Regions from separate parts of the Exiguobacterium sp. s138 genome, predicted to be linked through region 4. Evidence: riboswitches for the same ligand, from Rfam matches in the RefSeq annotation. Region 4 holds a riboswitch; each other region holds the start of a gene.
The links. A riboswitch is a leader RNA that binds a small molecule or an ion and turns the genes downstream of it on or off. The one in region 4 is predicted to bind thiamine pyrophosphate.
Positions count from the first base shown of each region.

Region 1: another riboswitch for thiamine pyrophosphate. It lies ahead of thiT (energy-coupled thiamine transporter ThiT); the one in region 4 lies ahead of tenA (thiaminase II).
Region 2: another riboswitch for thiamine pyrophosphate. It lies ahead of KNP91_RS06420 (ECF transporter S component); the one in region 4 lies ahead of tenA (thiaminase II).
Region 3: another riboswitch for thiamine pyrophosphate. It lies ahead of KNP91_RS02710 (thiamine phosphate synthase); the one in region 4 lies ahead of tenA (thiaminase II).

Region 1 covers NZ_JACSMW010000002.1:131,975-136,484, forward strand. Annotated here, with positions in the region: gene rsgA (ribosome small subunit-dependent GTPase A) at 1-861, shown strand, start outside; gene rpe (ribulose-phosphate 3-epimerase) at 863-1,519, shown strand; TPP riboswitch at 1,543-1,649, shown strand; gene thiT (energy-coupled thiamine transporter ThiT) at 1,713-2,273, shown strand; gene KNP91_RS04470 (thiamine diphosphokinase) at 2,273-2,881, shown strand; gene KNP91_RS04475 (amino acid permease) at 2,949-4,352, opposite strand; gene rpmB (50S ribosomal protein L28) at 4,494-4,510, opposite strand, start outside.
Region 2 covers NZ_JACSMW010000002.1:499,327-503,836, forward strand. Annotated here, with positions in the region: gene KNP91_RS06410 (DEAD/DEAH box helicase) at 1-1,015, shown strand, start outside; gene KNP91_RS06415 (50S ribosomal protein L25/general stress protein Ctc) at 1,366-2,043, shown strand; TPP riboswitch at 2,135-2,234, shown strand; gene KNP91_RS06420 (ECF transporter S component) at 2,341-2,916, shown strand; gene KNP91_RS06425 (ABC transporter ATP-binding protein) at 2,916-4,475, shown strand; gene KNP91_RS06430 (energy-coupling factor transporter transmembrane component T family protein) at 4,441-4,510, shown strand, end outside.
Region 3 covers NZ_JACSMW010000001.1:533,233-537,742, reverse strand. Annotated here, with positions in the region: gene KNP91_RS02730 (ThiF family adenylyltransferase) at 1-352, opposite strand, end outside; gene KNP91_RS02725 (thiazole synthase) at 349-1,116, opposite strand; gene thiS (sulfur carrier protein ThiS) at 1,118-1,321, opposite strand; gene KNP91_RS02715 (NAD(P)/FAD-dependent oxidoreductase) at 1,318-2,307, opposite strand; gene KNP91_RS02710 (thiamine phosphate synthase) at 2,304-2,900, opposite strand; TPP riboswitch at 2,991-3,093, opposite strand; gene nagZ (beta-N-acetylhexosaminidase) at 3,153-4,382, opposite strand; gene KNP91_RS02700 (OsmC family protein) at 4,388-4,510, opposite strand, start outside.
Region 4 covers NZ_JACSMW010000001.1:283,309-287,818, forward strand. Annotated here, with positions in the region: gene abc-f (ribosomal protection-like ABC-F family protein) at 1-399, opposite strand, end outside; gene KNP91_RS01455 (DUF1002 domain-containing protein) at 678-1,559, opposite strand; TPP riboswitch at 1,751-1,856, shown strand; gene tenA (thiaminase II) at 1,931-2,626, shown strand; gene KNP91_RS01465 (sporulation protein) at 2,694-3,467, opposite strand; gene KNP91_RS01470 (class I SAM-dependent methyltransferase) at 3,584-4,510, shown strand, end outside.

The DNA of each region.
Region 1 (4,510 bases), on a different contig from region 4:
CGTTTACAGGGTGGATTTTATGATGTCATGACGCCTCAAGGTGAAATCCGTTCACGGGCACGCGGTAATTTCAGAAAACGGGGCATCAGCCCTGTCGTCGGCGATGAGGTCGTGTTACACATCGAAAGTGAGACCGGATATATCCTGGAAGTAAAGGACCGTCAAAATTTCCTGGTCCGCCCGCCGGTTGCCAATATCGATCAAGCATTGTTGGTCGTATCGGCAGCAGAACCTGATTTTTCTGCCCATCTGCTGGACCGGTTTTTAGTGTTGATTGAAGCAAAGGAAATTCAACCGATCATCATCTTGACGAAGATGGACTTGTTACAAGGTGAAGCCGAACAAGGGGTATTGGAAGCAATTGCCGCTTACCGGACCATTGGATATCACGTCATCGAAACGTCAAGTGAGACATTGGCCGGAGTCGAATCCGTCCGTCCGTTGTTAAAAGATAAAACGAGTGTCCTGGCCGGACAATCCGGTGTAGGGAAAAGTTCGTTGTTGAATGCCTTGGAACCTTCGTTGGCACTGGAAACGAGTCATATTTCGAAGGCGCTTGGTCGTGGACGCCATACGACACGTCATGTGACATTGATCCCGCTTGGCGAAGGACTGATTGCAGATACCCCGGGATTCTCGAATCTTGATTTTCCGCATGAAATGGAACTCGAGGAGTTACGGTGGTGTTTCCCTGAATTTGTTGCTTTACAGGACGAATGTAAGTACCGTGGCTGTCTGCATTTGAATGAGCCTGGTTGTGCCGTTAAACAAGCCGTCGAGGCCCAGGAAATCATGGCTTCCCGGTATACGAATTATGGTATGTTTGTAGAGGAAATCAAGAATCGGACACGGAGGTATTAACATGATTAAAATCGCACCATCAATCTTATCAGCAGATTTTGCAAATTTAGAGCGGGATGTCAAAGCCGTAGAAGCAGCAGGTGCCGATTATATCCATTTCGATGTCATGGACGGTCAATTTGTTCCGAACATCTCATTCGGACTTCCTGTCTTAAGCAGTTTACGTCAAAAAACAGATATGGTTCTCGACGTCCATCTCATGATTGATCGTCCGGAAAACTTTGTCGAAGCCTTCGTTGCAGCAGGGGCTGATATCGTGACGTTCCACGTCGAGGCGACGAATCACGTCCACCGTGTCCTGCAACAGATCAAAGCAGCCGGTGCGAAAGCGGGTGTCGTGCTCAATCCGCATACGCCGCTGTCGACGATCGAACACGTGCTCGAGGATGTGGACATGGTCTTATTGATGACAGTCAATCCGGGATTCGGCGGACAAGCGTTCATTCCGGGTGTCATGAAGAAATTAAATCAACTGGCTGCAATGAAAGCGGAACACGATCTATCGTTTGAGATTGAAATCGATGGCGGAGTCAATGCGGAAACAGCGAAATTATGTATTGAGAATGGGGCAAACGTACTTGTTGCAGGTTCCGCCATCTACAATGCACCGGATTATTCAGAAGCAATCACTAGTATTCGGAATGCCGCTCACGTATAATAAGAGCAGAATCAAAATTGAATGAAGACCGCAAGGGGTGTCGCGTCAAGCGGCTGAGAGAAGTGATTGGACTTTAACCCTTCGAACCTGTTCCGTTCAGACGGACGTAGGGATGTGGCGCACGCAGGCAGTACGGCGTTCGTCGTACTGCCTTTTTGCCGTCCTGCGATTTTATTTTTAGGAGGAAAAAAGGATGAAACGGCTACAAATGTTAATGGAAATTGCAATCTTTGCAAGTCTTGGTGTGGTGTTCGATTTATTAATCCCGTTTAAAATGCCGCAAGGGGGTTCGGTCAGTTTGGCGATGCTGCCAATCTTCGTCATGGCCTTTCGTCATGGTGTCATCGGTGGGGTCGTGACGGGAGCGCTCGTCGGAACGATTCAACTGATGTTCGCTCCGCAAATTCTGACAGTCGTTCAGCCGTTACTCGATTATACGATTGCGTTTGGAGTCGTCGGACTGAGCGGACTATTCGCACGGCAAGTCAAAAAAGCAGCAGCAACCGGGAAGAATGGCCGTTTGATGGCAATTGTACTAGGCGCGACATTGCTTGGTGCAGGTTTACGTTATGTCTGTCACGTCATCAGCGGAATCGTCTTCTTCGCTGAATATGCGGAAGGTCCGGTCGTTCCGTACTCGTTGATCTATAACGCGACGTATATGGTTCCATCGTACCTATTATGTGGTATTGTCGCAGGACTTCTGTTTACGACAGCGCCCCGACTTCTTCGTTACTCGGCACGAGGTGTCTGATGCGGGTCGTGATTGTAGCGGCCGGTCCGACAGAAGACATCCCGTCCCTGAAACCGTTTCTGGATGAGAAGACGGTTGTCATCGCCGTTGACGGAGGTGTCACCGAATTGGCACAGCAAGGTCTCGCTTTTGACTTGGCGATTGGTGACTTTGATTCGCTCGGATACAAACCGGAAGGAGCGATCATCCACCCGGCTGAAAAGGATGAGACCGACTTGGAACTGGCTTTACGCCATGTCAGTCAACAGTATGAAGCAACAGAAGTGTTCATATTCGGTGCGACCGGAGGACGACTTGATATGACGCTTCAAAACGTCTATTTGCTAAAACAATTTCCGGCAGTTCGCTTGATGACGAAGCGGGAAGAGGTTCGTTTCTTACAGCCGGGGACGTATGAGATCGAGGCAGATGGATTTCACTATCTCTCTTTCATCCCGCTCGTTCCGACACGTCTGACCCTCCGCGGGGTCAAGTATCCGTTGACGAATCATGACGTGCCGGTCGGCGGATCATTGACCGTCAGCAATGAATGGACACAGCACGGAGTGGCGAACGTGACGGTGCATACCGGTGAAGTCATCGCATTACGGAGTTTGTCAGATCAGTAAAAACGCGTGCTCGTTAGGCTTACCTAACGAGCACGCGTTTTTTTATGACTCTGTAGGTGGAGGCAGTTCAAGATTCTAATGTGGAACTGGCTGCCTGACGCTCGGTTTGAGCTGCAATATGTTTTCCTTTAACAAACAGATGGTAACAACCCCATGTCAAGAGGAAGAACGGAACACCGATATACAGTGCAATCCGTTGATCTGCCTGAAACGCCAAGCTGATCAATACGAGCATGTTTAACGAGAACGAGATGATCGGCAAGACCGGGAAGAACGGTGTCTTGAATTTCAATTCACTGACTGAATGCCCGTCTTTGATGAATTGACGGCGAAACGCAATTTGTGAAGCGGAAATTGAAATCCAACCGACTTGTGCCCCGAGTCCTGCTAGTGACAACAACCAGATGAAGACGGTATCTTCCGCGAAAAAGGCGGTCAGAAGCGATAACATCGCAAACAGCATCGTAAAGCATAACGCCCGCATCGGTACACCACGAGAGTTGACGATGGCAAGTTTTTTCGAGATCATACCTTCTTGAGACATCGACCATAACATCCGGGTAGCAGCGTATAATCCTGAGTTCCCGACCGACAGTAAGGCAGTCAGAACGACGATGTTCATCAAATCGGCCGCGTATGGAATCCCAATCGCATCAAAGACCATGATGAACGGACTGCTGATACCGCCAGCTGTTTCATAAGGAATTAAGGCGCCGACGATTGTAATCGAAAGAACAAAAAAGATGAACGTCCGCCAAACCGTATTGCGGATCGCTTTCGGAATCGATTTTTCGGGATCGTTCGACTCTCCGGCTGCAACCCCGATCAATTCCGTCCCCTGGAACGCGAAGTTGACGGCGATCATCGTCGTCAAGACTCCGAGCGCACCGTTCGGGAACAATCCGTTTGAAGTAAAGTTGGCGAATAAACTTTCCGGGCGTTCTGCAGTCATGTCGATCCAGCCAAACCAAGCTGCTCCCCCGAGCGCAATGAAAAATAGAATGGCCAGGACTTTCAGGCTCGAGAACCAGAATTCAGCCTCCCCAAAGGCTTTGGCAGATACGGCGTTAAGTCCGAATAAAATGACGGTGAAGATGGCACACCAGATGACGATAGGGGTGTTCGGAAACCACCGATCCATCAGACTTCCGGCTGCCGTAATTTCAAGTGCCACCGTCACGGCCCATCCGAGCCAGTAAATCCAGCCGACGGCAAATCCGATACCCGGTCCGATGAAACGTGTCGTATACGTTTGAAATGATCCGGAAACCGGCATATGGACAGCCATCTCTCCTAAACATAACATTGTCAGATACATAATGGTCCCACCCACGATGTAACTGAGGACCGCCCCGAGTGGTCCTGCTTGCGAAATCGTTAATCCGGAACCGAGAAACAGTCCCGTACCGATAATCCCTCCGAGTGAAATCATGAAGAGATGCCGGCTTGTCATTTCTCTTTTTAACTGCATGTCTGACCCTTCCCCCTTGAAAAAAATAACTGCTCACTTATTGTAAGCGTTTTCAATTATTCAGACAATTAGTTTATAAGAAAAATAAAAAAAGGACAAAAAAAGAACCGGAAGGGAAGATTCCCATCCGGTTACTGCGCCTTATACGCGTTCGACTT
Region 2 (4,510 bases), on a different contig from region 4:
CGTCGTAATTTTTGATGAGGCACAACATCTGAAGAATCCGGCGTCACAAACCGCTGTCCGCTTGCGCCGGATTCGGGCGAAACGTCGGTTTGCCTTGACCGGAACGCCGCTTGAAAACCGGACCGATGATCTCTGGTCGATTTTCCGAGTCATCTTCCCTTCCTTGCTGCCGGACTTACAGACGTTTCAAACGTGGTCGCATGACGAGATCAAACGATTCATCCGTCCGTTTCTGATGCGGCGGACCAAAGATGAGGTGTTGCAGGATTTACCGAAGAAGCAGATTGTCCATCACTATACAGACCTTGGCCCGACACAGAAAAAGCTTTACGCCTCCTACTTATCTAAACTGCAACTGGAAACATTGCGTCATTTGGATGAAACGAAACGTGAGGACCGGATTAAGTTGCTGGCCGGTTTGACCCGCTTACGGCAGATTTGCTGTGATCCGGCGCTGTTTGTCGAAGATTATACAGGCGAATCCACAAAACTCGAACGTCTGCTGACGTTAATTGAAGAAAAATTAGCCGCCGGACACCGGATCCTGATTTTTTCCCAGTATACGAAGATGCTGGCCCGGATTCGGGAACGACTGGCAGCACGACAACGTGCCCACTTTCTGCTGACGGGTGAGACACCGGTTGAGGACCGGGTCGCACTGTGTGAAAGGTTTAATGCCGGTGAAGTTGATCTCTTCCTGATTTCCTTGAAGGCCGGCGGGACCGGTCTGAATCTGGCGACGGCAGATACCGTCATTTTGTACGACAGTTGGTGGAATCCGGCCGTCGAGCAACAAGCGGCTGACCGGGCTCATCGATTGGGACAGCAGTCACCGGTCGAAGTGATCAAGCTGTTGATGACCGGAACGATCGAGGAAAAGATGGCGGAATTACAAGATCGCAAAGCGACGATGATTGATGCCGTCTTATCGGATCAGAAGCCGGATATTTTAACGATTCGTGAACTCGTCCGTCTGCTCGATTCCCCCGCTTTTATCGATTCAGCAGGTGAGTAACCACACAAATCAAAGAAAATCTTAAAAAAATGAAGGACCTTCAATCCGTTGTCTATCAACAGGTTTGAAGGTCTTTCGACAATCAAATTCAGAAAAAAAGGTTTTAACTTTTGAAAGATAGGGGTATATCTACATTAGCACCGTACAACACGGTCGCTTTTCAATTATTGTTTCTCAATATCAGCGTAATGACCTGGGAGAGAAATGCTACTTACTCACTTCGTTTTTCATTTCTGAATGAAATCCAGTTGAACTAGCATTTAGCGCATGAATTTCTGTTGGAACCTATTGTTCCACTCCTACATTCATTACCTTTTGAGGGCTATACCAAATTCAAGGGGGAAATGAACATGTCAGTAACATTAAAAGTAGAAGAACGCGAAGTACGCCCGCGCTCACTTAGAAAGCAATTACGTCATGAAGGAAAAGCTCTTGGTGTCGTGTATGGCTACAAAGTGGAAAGCACACCGATTTCATTCGACGAAAAAGAATTGGTCAAAGTTGTCCGTGATCACGGCGAAAACGTCTTGGTTGCTCTTCAAATCGGCGGTAAAAAGGTCAACACATTGATCAACAAACTCGATATGGACATCTTTACACCAACAATCAAACACGTTGAATTCATCGCTGTTAAAATGGATGAAGAAACAGAAGTCGAAACGGATATCGTCCTGGTCGGCGAAGCAGCTGGCGCGAAACTTGGCGGATTCCTTTCACAAACACTCTTTAAAGTAACAGTTGCCGCAACACCAGATAAATTACCGGAACGCATCGAAGTGGATGTAACGGAACTTGCAATCGGAGATTCGATTACAGTCGCTGATCTTCCGGAAGAAAAAGATTTCCGTGTCGTCACAGAAGGTGACATCCAAGTTGCAGCGGTCGTTGAATCGACACTTGAAGCTGAACTTGAAGAAATCGAAGAAGCAGAAGCTGAGGCACAAGCAGCTGATGCGGATACAGCGACAGACGATTCAGAACAAACTTCTGAAGAGCAAGCTGAAGAAAACAAAGAAGATAAAGAGTAATCTTTTCTCCCCTCCCCTCGTGGGAGGTTTTTTTATGCATATTGACAAGTCGCGGCGACAGCCGTACAGTGAAGAAGGTACACATCATTGACACATCCACTAGGGGAGCCCGCTCGGCTGAGACGATTTACTTCGGACCCTTTGAACCTGATCTAGTTCATACTAGCGTAGGAAAGTGGAGCGGAATCCTCGTGCTCTTTTTCTGCATCTTGCAGGTTACACGACCGCTCTCTTTTCATAGAGGGCGGTCTTTTTTTGTGGTTTCTTTGTGGGTGTGCATTCAAAGGAGAAGTGATTATGAACAGTTGGAAAATGAAAGAAATCATCGTCATGATGATGCTCGCCGTAGCTTGTGGTGTCCTCTACTTAGGATGGTCGACGTTATGGTTGCCGATCTCGGCCATCTTTGGACCGGTCGGAGCAAACTGGATGTTCGGCATCTGGGTCATCGCCAGTCCCCTTGTCGCCTACATCATTCAAAAACCAGGCGCGGCATTGATTGCAGAAGTCGTCGCTGCTGCCGTCGAGTTGTTTACAGGGAGTCACTTCGGTTTATCGGCTTTATTGATTGGACTTGCGCAAGGCATTGGCGCTGAGGTTGCTTTTCTGTTAGTCGGCTACCGGAACTTCAACACCTTCACCTTGATGCTGTCGGGCATGTTTGCGGCTGTCGGAAGTATGGTCTATAGTCTGGTCGTCAATGGGTTCGCCTACTATACGACGACGACACTGCTATTGACGTTTTCCCTGCAACTGGTCAGTGGGGCATTACTTGGCGGATTGCTCGCGAAAATCATCGTCGACTCACTCGTCAAGACGGGAACGCTGAACGGTTACGCCGTCGGACGACAACAGAAACGGCGGGCTGCCTGATGTGGTGCCGGAATCTGACCGTCCGCTATCCGGATCAAGACCGAGATGTTTTAAACGACTTGACCGTGTCGCTCCGGCAAGGAGAGACGACCTTATTGATTGGTCCGAGCGGCAGCGGCAAAACGACCTTCTTGCATACGCTTGCCGGTCTGATGCCGGAAACGATTGAGGCGGAAGTCACCGGTGAATGGCGCGCAGACGGAACCGTCGGCATGCTGTTTCAACAGCCGGACGATCAGTTTTGCATGCAGACGGTCGGGGCGGAAATCGCCTTCAGTCTGGAAAACCGGAGTATTCCCCGCGATGAAATGGAAGAACGAATCAGAACGGTGTTGAAACGGGTTGGACTCGACCTCGCCTTGACGACGCAAATTGCCGGACTGTCCGGCGGGATGAAACAACGGCTTGCTTTGGCCTGTGTGTTGGCACTCGAACCGGACATCCTGTTACTCGATGAACCGACGGCGCAACTCGATCCGCACGGCCGCCGATTGATGATGGAGCTGATTGAAGAATTGCATCACAATCCGAACGTGACACTGGTGTTGATCGAACATCAACTGGAAGAATGTGTGACGTTTGCTGACCGTGTGTTGGTCTTTCGGGAAGGACAGCTGAGGCTTGACGGTTCCCCGCTTGAAGTCTTCGAAGAGAAACGGGAGGAACTGATCCGGCACGGTATCATGTCGCCATTGCTCTATCCTTATACACTCGAGACGATTCCGCTGACGGTCGCAACAGCGCGGTTTCTGAATAACCCGCCCGTCGCAAGACGTCCGGTGGCAAACGAAACGACGTTTGATTTGACCGATGTGACGATCACGCATGGCAAACGGGTGATTCTCGACCGGATTTCGCTGACCGCGTCCGCCGGAGAATGGATCATGCTCGTCGGACGCAACGCTGCCGGTAAAAGCACCCTGCTTGAGACGCTGGCAAAACTGTTGCCGGCGCAAAGCGGGACGATCAAGCTGTTTCAGACACCTTTGAAAAAATGGCGGGACCGGACGTTTTACCGGCAAGTTGGTTTCGTCTTTCAGCAACCGGAGTTTCAATTTCTGAAACAGACGGTCGCCGATGAACTGGCCATCAGCTCTCCGTCAACGGCACGAAGTCAAGTAGCTGACGCCCTGCAACACTACCGTTTGGAGGATGTCGCCGCTCAGTCCCCGCTTGCACTCAGTCTCGGGCAAAAAAGACGCTTAAGTGTCGCGACGATGTTGCTGGAACGAAAAGCTGTCCTGTTACTCGATGAACCGACCTTCGGACAAGATGCTGAGACGACCGCTCAGATTCTCGATGTGTTACACCAAGCCCGGGAAGCGGGAACTACGCTGATCATGGTGACGCACGACATGGAGCTGGTCTACCGTTACGCCGACCGCGTTGTCGTCATCGGCGAGAAGCACATTCAATTTGACGGGGCACCGGATGAATTGTTCCGGAACGAATCATTGCTTGAGCATAACCAGTTGATCCGCCCGGTATCGGTACGCTATCAGCAACTCGAGGAGGTGAAACACCGTGCAGGAAAACAATTCGCTGCTCGCACGCCTTAATCCCGCCGTGAAGCTCGGAACACTGGTGTATGTCA
Region 3 (4,510 bases), 250 kb from region 4:
CTGCTTGTCCGACAAGCCGTGTAATATTCATTGCCGTCACATCTTCGACAATCGCCTCGATCGTCACCGTCGAATTGACGGCACCGAGCCGGCGTTTCGCCGCAACCGCCTTTGGCAAATGGTTCCTGACATCCTGTTCCGTATAGAGTTGTTGCCGTTGTAAATTGCTCCACTCGACGTAATCCCGGTCGATCAGAGTCACTCGTCCGATTCCTGCCCGGACAAGCTGTTCCGCACTCGCTGTCCCGAGTGCACCGAGACCGATGATGACGACGTGCCGCTGTCCCAGTTGATCCTGCCCTTCCTGTCCGATTGGACGAAAGCGGATTTGTCGGCTATACCGGTCCATCATGGGCGGCTGATCCCGGTCGTCGGACTGCTCGCCGTCGCATACCGTTTTTTCTCAATCCGTCCTGCTTCAAAACCGAGTCGTCCCGCTTCAACCGCAAGCTTCATTGCACGTGCCATCTTGACCGGGTCTTTCGCATGCGCGACGGCTGAATTCAACAGGACACCATCAGCTCCGAGCTCCATCGCGTACGCCGCGTCAGCCGGTGAACCGATGCCGGCGTCGACGATGACCGGCACTGACATTTGTTCGATGATGAAGCTGAGCGCGAGCGGATTTAAGATGCCTTGTCCGGAACCGATGGGTGACGCGGCCGGCATAATCGCATGACAGCCGAGTTCTTCGAGCCGACGGGCGAGCAACAGATCATCTGACGTATACGGCAAGACGATGAAGCCATCCTTGATTAATTCCTCTGCTGCTCGTAATGTTTCAATCGGATCCGGCAGCAGTGTCTTGTCACAACCGATTACCTCGACCTTGACCATATCGCACATCCCTGAGGCCCGGGCAAGCCGGGCAAGCCGGACCGCTTCCTCCGCCGTCTTCGCACCCGCAGTGTTCGGTAACAGATCATAGCGGCTTAAGTCGAGTGCCGCGAGTGGATTCGTCTGTTCCTTCGCAAAAACATCGAGTCGCCGGACGGAAAACGTTAAAATATTTGTTTCCGATGCTTCGACCGCTTGTTGTTGCTTCTCATTATCCGGATATTTTCCTGTCCCGAGTAACAATCGTGATGCAAATTTTTTTCCGCCAATTTCTAACATGTTATCCGCCTCCTACAAAATGAACGATTTCAATGACATCTCCGGACGTAACGTCCGTATCCGGATAGCTCGACCGGTCGATGATTTGATGATTTTGTTCGATGATGACGACCTGTCCCTGAATCTCCAGTTTTTCTAACAAGTCGTGTAACGTCTTGATTTCCTCTGTCAAAGCATAGTTTTTTCCATTCAATCGGATAGTCATCTGCTTTCCTCCTGTCGTCGTCTGTTAAAACCATCCAGTGCCACTCTTGGCATTTGCCCCATGAGACAATCGGCTAACACATTGGCCGTCGCCGGTGCCAGTAAGATGCCATGCCGGTGGTGCCCGGTCGCGACGAACAATCCGTCGATACCATCCACCGATCCGAGATACGGCAGACCGTCCCCGGTTTGCGGTCGAACACCGGACCAAGCCTCCACGAACACGGCCTCTGCAAGTGGCGGATAGAGCTTAATCGCTGCATTCAATAACAAACGAATACTGTTCAGACTGACGGTCGTTGATTCATCACTAACCCGTTCCGTCGCCCCGATGATGATCCGTCCGTCTGCTTTCGGGACTAAATAGACCGCATCACCAAACAGCGTCCGATTGAGTTGTCCGGTCGTCAGCCGGACAGACAGACACTCGCCCTTGACCGGAAGTGTGTTAATCGTCACTCCGACCGTCTGTAACAATTCTTCCGATCCGCGACCACCGGCGACAATAATTTGTCTGCCCACCCGCAGCCCCCGGTTAGTCTCGGCGCCGGTCACCGTTTGTCCGTCCCGTACGAGACGTGCTACGACCGTTGCCTCTTCGATTCCCCCGCCCCGTCGTTCGATCGCACTGCGTAATGCTTGTGCAAACAACCGCGGATCAACCTGTCCGACCGAATCAAACGTCCGCCAGTGATGTGCCTGTTGCATATGAAACGGTTGTTCCAGATACCCGCTTCCGAGACCGGTCTCGTCAAACAATTGTTGCACGAATTCCGGATACAGCTTCCGGCTCAGCCGGGCCAGTTCATGTAACGGTGCCAGCAATTCTTCATCTGTCGCGAGCATTCCCGCTGCTGCTTGCGTCGCTCCCTGACCGACAGTTGACTGTTCAAGCAAATGAACGGTTTTCCCGCGCTGCAGGAGCTCATAGCCGAGCGTTAAACCAATGATACCGGCTCCGATGATTAAAACATCCGGGCGTGTCATCGTTGCATCACCGCCTGGAACCGGTTGGCTGCTTCGACCGGAGACGCCTGACCGAGAATGCCCGACAAGACGGCCCCGCCTGCGCAGCCGGTCGCCAGGATATCCGGCAGATTGTCCGGTGTAATGCCACCAATTGCAATGACAGGAATCGATGTCCAGTCGACAACTTGTTTCAAGGCGTCGAGTCCCCGGGGCGGTACACCCGGTTTTGATCCTGTCTCAAAAATATGGCCGTACAGGACGTAATCAGCACCGGCTTGTTCCGCCGCTATCGCTTCCGTTAACGAGTGAACCGATTGACCGATCACCAATTCCGGAAAACGGTGCCGGACGAGGTCGACCGGAATGCTGCGTGTTGTCAGCTGAACTCCGGTGCCGGTGACGACTGCCACGTCCAGCCGGTCATGGACAATTAATTGCTCTGTCTTTACGCCTCGTCGCACGAGTGTTTCGATGCACACGACCAGTTCCTTCGCTGACCATAACGGCTCCCGCAAATGAATCCGGTCGACGGATAGTGCGAGTTCCGGTAACAGCTGTTCGAGTATGTCCGGACGCTGCTTGCCGGTTGTCATCAGATGTAACTGGCTCATCATTTCCCCCTTTCCACACGAAAAAGGACCACCCCATGAACTGATGGAGTGGTCCTACAAAAAAGGGCGACAGCCGTCGCATCCTCTATGAATGATCGGAATCCACTTCCCTCCGCTAGTACGAACTAGATCAGGTTCAAAGGGTCCGGATACTTCCGTCTCAGTCTGCTGCGAGACTCCCCTAGTGTAGATATTGATTTGTGTGGTACGCCTGTAGTTTACCACGGGTAGTCCGATTTGTTCTACCCTTGATTAGTGTCGCATGTCCGATTCGACCGCTTTGACCTGCTCGATTAGCTGTTCATACGCGTCGACGCGTTTCGTTTCCGACAAGTCATACGTTTGTTTTAAGCGTAATACCCGCATGACTTTCTGATCAAGGTCTGCTCTCGACAATTTACCTTGTTTGATCCGTGTCATGATTTCCTTGTGAACGGACGCGTATGCGCCGGGCGATGAGAACATCGCCATATCCGCACCATTTTCGAGGGCAAGACTTGCCGCCTGGGCAAGTCCGTACCGTTCTGTGATGGCTCCCATGACCAAATCGTCCGTGATGATGACACCGTCAAACTTCAGCTCATCCCGTAACACCCCGGTCATGACGGGTTTCGACAACGAAGACGGACGGGTTTTGTCGAGTGCCGGAAACAGGATATGCGCGACCATGACCATCTCGGCCCCTTCCTGAATCGCCCGTTTGAACGGGACCAGCTCCGTCTGCTCGAGTTCCGCTTTCGTCGCATCGACCCGCGGCAGACCGACATGGGAATCGACGGTCGTGTCGCCGTGTCCCGGAAAATGTTTGACGACCGGCACGACGTCTTCTTCTTTCATGCCCTGCATCAACGGGACACCAAGCCGGGCGACCTGTTGCGGATCCGCACTGAGCGATCGGTCACCGATGATCGGATTCGCCGGATTGCTGTTGACGTCAAGGACGGGAGCGAAGTCCATATTAAAGCCGTAAAAACGGGAAATCGAACCAAGTGTCTGTCCGACTTCCTTCATCAATGCCGGATCATTTTTTTGACCGAACGACAGACTCGGTGATAATTTGAGCTGTGCGTCCGGGACCCGACTGACGCGTCCGCCCTCTTCGTCAAAGCCGAGAAACGCTTTTGCATCAGCCGGTTGGGCTTCAGCAATCGCTGCCGTAAAGGTTTTCAGTTGATCGGTCGACGTGATGTTGCCGCCGAGTAACAGCACACCACCGAGTGCATGATCCTGCAACAGCGTTCGGTCGGCTTGTGTCAAAGCTGTTCCCGTCACACCGATATACAGCAACTGATCGACTTTTTCCGCCGTCGACATGTTCGAGACGGTTTCTTTAAGTTGTTTCTCTGCCCGCTCAGCAGCAGAAGGTCGATCCGGCTGCGGCGGCTTTGTTTTCTTCGCCGGCTTCGGTTGCGGTTCGACCGGTTGTGCCGGCTCGTCAGCACAACCGGCGAGGAGGACACTTGCCAACAGAACAGGAACCATCCGTTTCAAATCGGTTCCTCGTTCCGGACGCCGTTGATCGAGTAATAGACTTCAATTTCTGCGTTCAGCGATTGTGAGACCGAGCAGTATTTGTCTTTTGATAAGGCAATCGCCCGGCGGACTTTATC
Region 4 (4,510 bases):
GCCTTGCCGCTCGAATGCTTCGGTCACCTTCGTGTACTGGGCAAGCAGTGACTCGAGTTGATCGGTTTTCGTTGCCATCTCTTGTTCGAGCCGGTGCAACGATTGCCGTAAGTCGAGCAGCGGGGCGAACGCGGTCCAGAGGACGTCAAGACCGGTCATGTGGGGATCGAATACCGGCAATTGTTCCAAATAACCGATGGATAGCCCGCTTTTTTGGTAGATGGTTCCGGTGTCAGGTGAATCAAGCCGGGCCAGTAAACGCAGGAAAGTCGTTTTCCCGCTCCCGTTACGTCCGATCAAGCCGATGCGGTCATGTGACTGGATAAAGAGGGACACATCCGTTAAAATATCGTCGCCTCCGAATTGTTTGGACAGGTGTTGGATGTCGCAGATCATCATATGAATTTTCCTCTCTGACGCATCAAAAAAAGGAGAGCGCAAACAGCACTCTCCTTCACCAGTGGAAGATGCGCTTTGCTTTATTTTTCAAGTATAGAGTTCTTCAAAAAAGGACAGACTAGTCCCTTAGAACGCCATTCCATGAAAAATCGCGCGCAACAGATACAGTTGTTCCATCAACCAATGCTTACACGCAGCAAAACCCATCTTTCCACACCACCTTTTCTCATTCGATGACTCTATTTTACCATGCCACCGGGAATGAAAGGAAGAGCAGATTATTTAAATAAACCGGCGATGGAATTAAAGAAGGCACTTAAACCGTCAAACAGTTTGGCAAAAAATCCTTTTGTTTCTTCCGATGTCGCAAAGGACTGGATGTTTTGTCCGGCATCCTTCAGTCCCGTCTCAATCTGTCCCCAGTTAAGATCAGCTTTTTCCATTTGGTTAAACAGACCGGTCAAGCGCTCCATTTGGGCATCGGACAGATTGATATTATTGTTTTGAATGACTTGGACGATGACATTCTCGATTTCGACTTTCGTCTCCGGTTTTTGCTTCGCGATTTCGGCTTTGATTTCGTTCATCAAGTCGGCGACTTTATCCGTCCCGACGGTTTTTCCGACATCTGATGTGACCGATAATTCTTGTTGGGCTAAATCTTTCCGTTCATCCGTCAGTTTGATACCGGTCTCACTTGACGTTTGATCATAGGCTTTCATGATACCAGTCAAGGCAGATGTACCGGTTACTTTATAAGGGGAAGTAATCGTAATGTCGGCATCGGTCACACCGGCCGTGACCAGCGCATTCAAATACATGTCTTTTGTGACCCATGTGATATTTTCGGTTGCGACGGACAGACCGTCGCCTTTTTCAGCCAATTCGATCTTGGCGGAGGAATACATATTGCCGCCGCGCTGGGACTGGGGAATGTTTTTCCCGAGATATTTTTCCTCATCGGCAGATGTCGCGATGATCGGGGTGATACCTTCCGGTGCATTGAGGCGGGACAAGACCCATGCTTTATCCTTTGCTCCGAGTGATTCTCCGAGTGTGATGATCGTTTTGTCGACGACCTGCTCGGCAGATGCAGCAGTAGGCAGTAATAACGTCGTGGCAAGTAATGCCGAAGCAGTCCATGTGATGGTTTTATTCATTGTCAGATTCCTCCGTAAGTTAAGTATCAGGTACTAATTTCAGTCTAATCGACCGGTGACGGAAGAGAATCGGTCTCAAGGACGAGCCGACATCGACCTTCCGTCATGTTCATTGTACAGAAAAACAATGGAAAGAAGGGGAGCAGGTTCAGAATTGAATGAAATCATGTTACACTTAAAACAAATCAAATAGCGACCACTAGGGGAGTCAGTAGGCTGACTGAGACGACGGAGACGTGCGGACCCTTTGAACCTGATTAAGTTTGGACTTACGGAGGGAAGTGGCGTGACAGATCCTCTTTTTCTGGTCTTTTCACGTCATACCTGACATCAGGTGTGGCGTTTTTTTGATGACAAAAGGGGGAAGAAATATGAAATTCAGTGAAGAAATCCGGCAAGCGGCAGGACAGTATTGGGACAGCAGTTTTACGCATCCGTTCGTGACCGGTCTTGCAGACGGGACATTGCCGGAAAAGAAATTCCGACATTACGTACTCCAAGACGCCTATTACTTAAAACATTTCGCGAAAATTCAGGCCCGTGCCGCGTCCAAGGCACAGGATTTCGTGACGATTGCAGAGCTCGCGGAACATGCGACATCGACCTATGCCGCAGAACTGAGTCTGCACCAGTCGTTTTTTGAACCGCTTGGGATTTCGGACGAAACATTAGCCCGGTTCGAGCCGGCCCCGACCGCATACGCCTATATTTCACATATGCACCATGCGAGCGAAGGGACGCTCGGAGAGACGATTGCTGCCATCTTACCGTGTTACTGGCTCTATTATGAAATCGGACAACAGTTACAGACCGCTGTACCGGCTTCACCGATTTATCAACAATGGATTGCGACATACAGTTCGGACTGGTTCGAGCGGGTAGTCTTTGAGCAGATCGAGCGTTTGAATGAGCTGGCAGCGCAAGCAAGTGATCAAGAACGCACCCGGATGAAGCAGCATTTCGTCAGAAGCTGTTATTACGAATTGATGTTTTGGGAAATGGGCTGGACGGAAGAGACATTTGAAAAAAGCCTGGCACAGATTATTACAGCGACATCATTGAAATAAGACGAGACAACGTAAAACACCGGATTCGCTTGTTGGCGGATCCGGTGTTTTATATAGAAAAGATCAATCAGCTGTGGTGTTCAATCAAATCTGCGAGGCGTTGTTTCACCAGCGACGGATTGGTTAACTCCTGATTGGATAATGAAAGTTTCGTCATCGTTTCGTCCGTACCCGCCATTTCGCTGAACAAAGAGCCGAGGCTGTGGGCACGACGGTCGATTTGAAGAACGATATCGATTCCGGACCGGTCCTGCAGCAAGATGACTTCGATTTCATCCAGTTTATGCGCATAATGCGTACCGCGGGCAGAATATTCGAGTTCCTGCGCGATCGGTAAATCTTTTCGGAAGCGGCCCGGTAATTTTTCTGTATCTGCTTTTTTCAAGCGGAATCCGAGATCTTCCATCGCTTCCAGAATGACGGATTGATAGTCGTTTGCCTTGACGACGACCGCATCATGATCGGACGGATCGACCGCTTGCGCGATATCAAGACCGGTCTCAATCCAGGATTTCGATTGACTGACGGAGAGTGGTGTATTAAAAGGAACCTGCAGCGTGAACGGAATTTCGCGTTCGACACCGGCTTCGATGGTAAACGGTGCTTCATTTAACACAAACCGATCCAGTGTGAATGTCGTGAATGTCTTGCTGTCCCCAACTTCCTGTTTGTACTGGGTGTTGAAGGCGAGATAAATCCGTGCGATTTCCTGATCGACGTTACCGCCTTTGATATGGACGACTCCTTGAATCGTACCGCCGGGTTCACAGTGTTCTTGCTCGAGGCGCGTGTCGACCGTTGCGGCACCGATACCGATTTGGGAAAGGATTTTTTTAAACATGTTGTGTTCCTCCTTAAATTAAGTATGACGACTGAAAAGAAAGCTGACTTGCTTGTCGAACACGGATGAATTTGCTACAGTTTCGAAAGACCAAACAAAAAAGGACGGGACGATACTTGGAACTACATCAATTAAATGACTTGCTCACGGAAAAACTGCAGGCGACTTCACTCATACACGCGACAATCAGCGCTCCGCGTCTGAAATCAAATGATCTCCGCCGAATCAAGGTAAAACCGATTCTACTTAGAGATACGTATGCAATCCAGTTAGAGTTTCAACATGAACGGATCATTAAGCATGAGAATTTAAGTATAGAAGAATTTATTGTAAGAATGGACCAATTCTTTGACGAATTCCGTCAATTTTTATTCCGGTTCGAAACGGAAGAAGTCCAGTTTCAACTCTCGAAGAAAATGAAAGTCTCCATTAAAACGACCGTCAAAGAAACGATTCAGGCAGAGTTGTCGCATAACCGCAAGAAAAGTCACTTGTTAGAAGATGGTGTACCGGTGCCTTTTTTAATCCGTTTAGGTGTCATGACGGAAGAAGGACAGGTCAAACGCCAAAAATACGACAAATTCAAACAAATCAATCGTTTTCTGGAATTTGTCGAAGACAGTATCGCCGTATTGCCGAAAGGACGTACATTACGGATTTTAGATTTTGGATGCGGGAAATCGTATCTGACGTTTGCTCTTTATCATTACTTGAAGATCGTCAAAGGTTTTGATTTAAATGTCACCGGTCTTGATCTAAAAAAAGAAGTCATTGAGGACTGTGCGGCGATCGCTGCTGATTTAGGGTATGATGATTTGTCCTTCCGTGTCGGTGATGTCCACGATTACGACCAGGACACAGAAGTTGACTTGATGGTGACGTTACATGCCTGTGACGTCGCGACCGATGTCGCACTTGCCCGTGCCGTTGATTGGAACGCATCAGTGATTCTCAGCGTTCCGTGTTGCCAAAAGGAATTAAACCGTCAACTGGATTGTTCACCGCTTGACGTCATGCTGCAACATGGGTTGATTCAAGAAAAG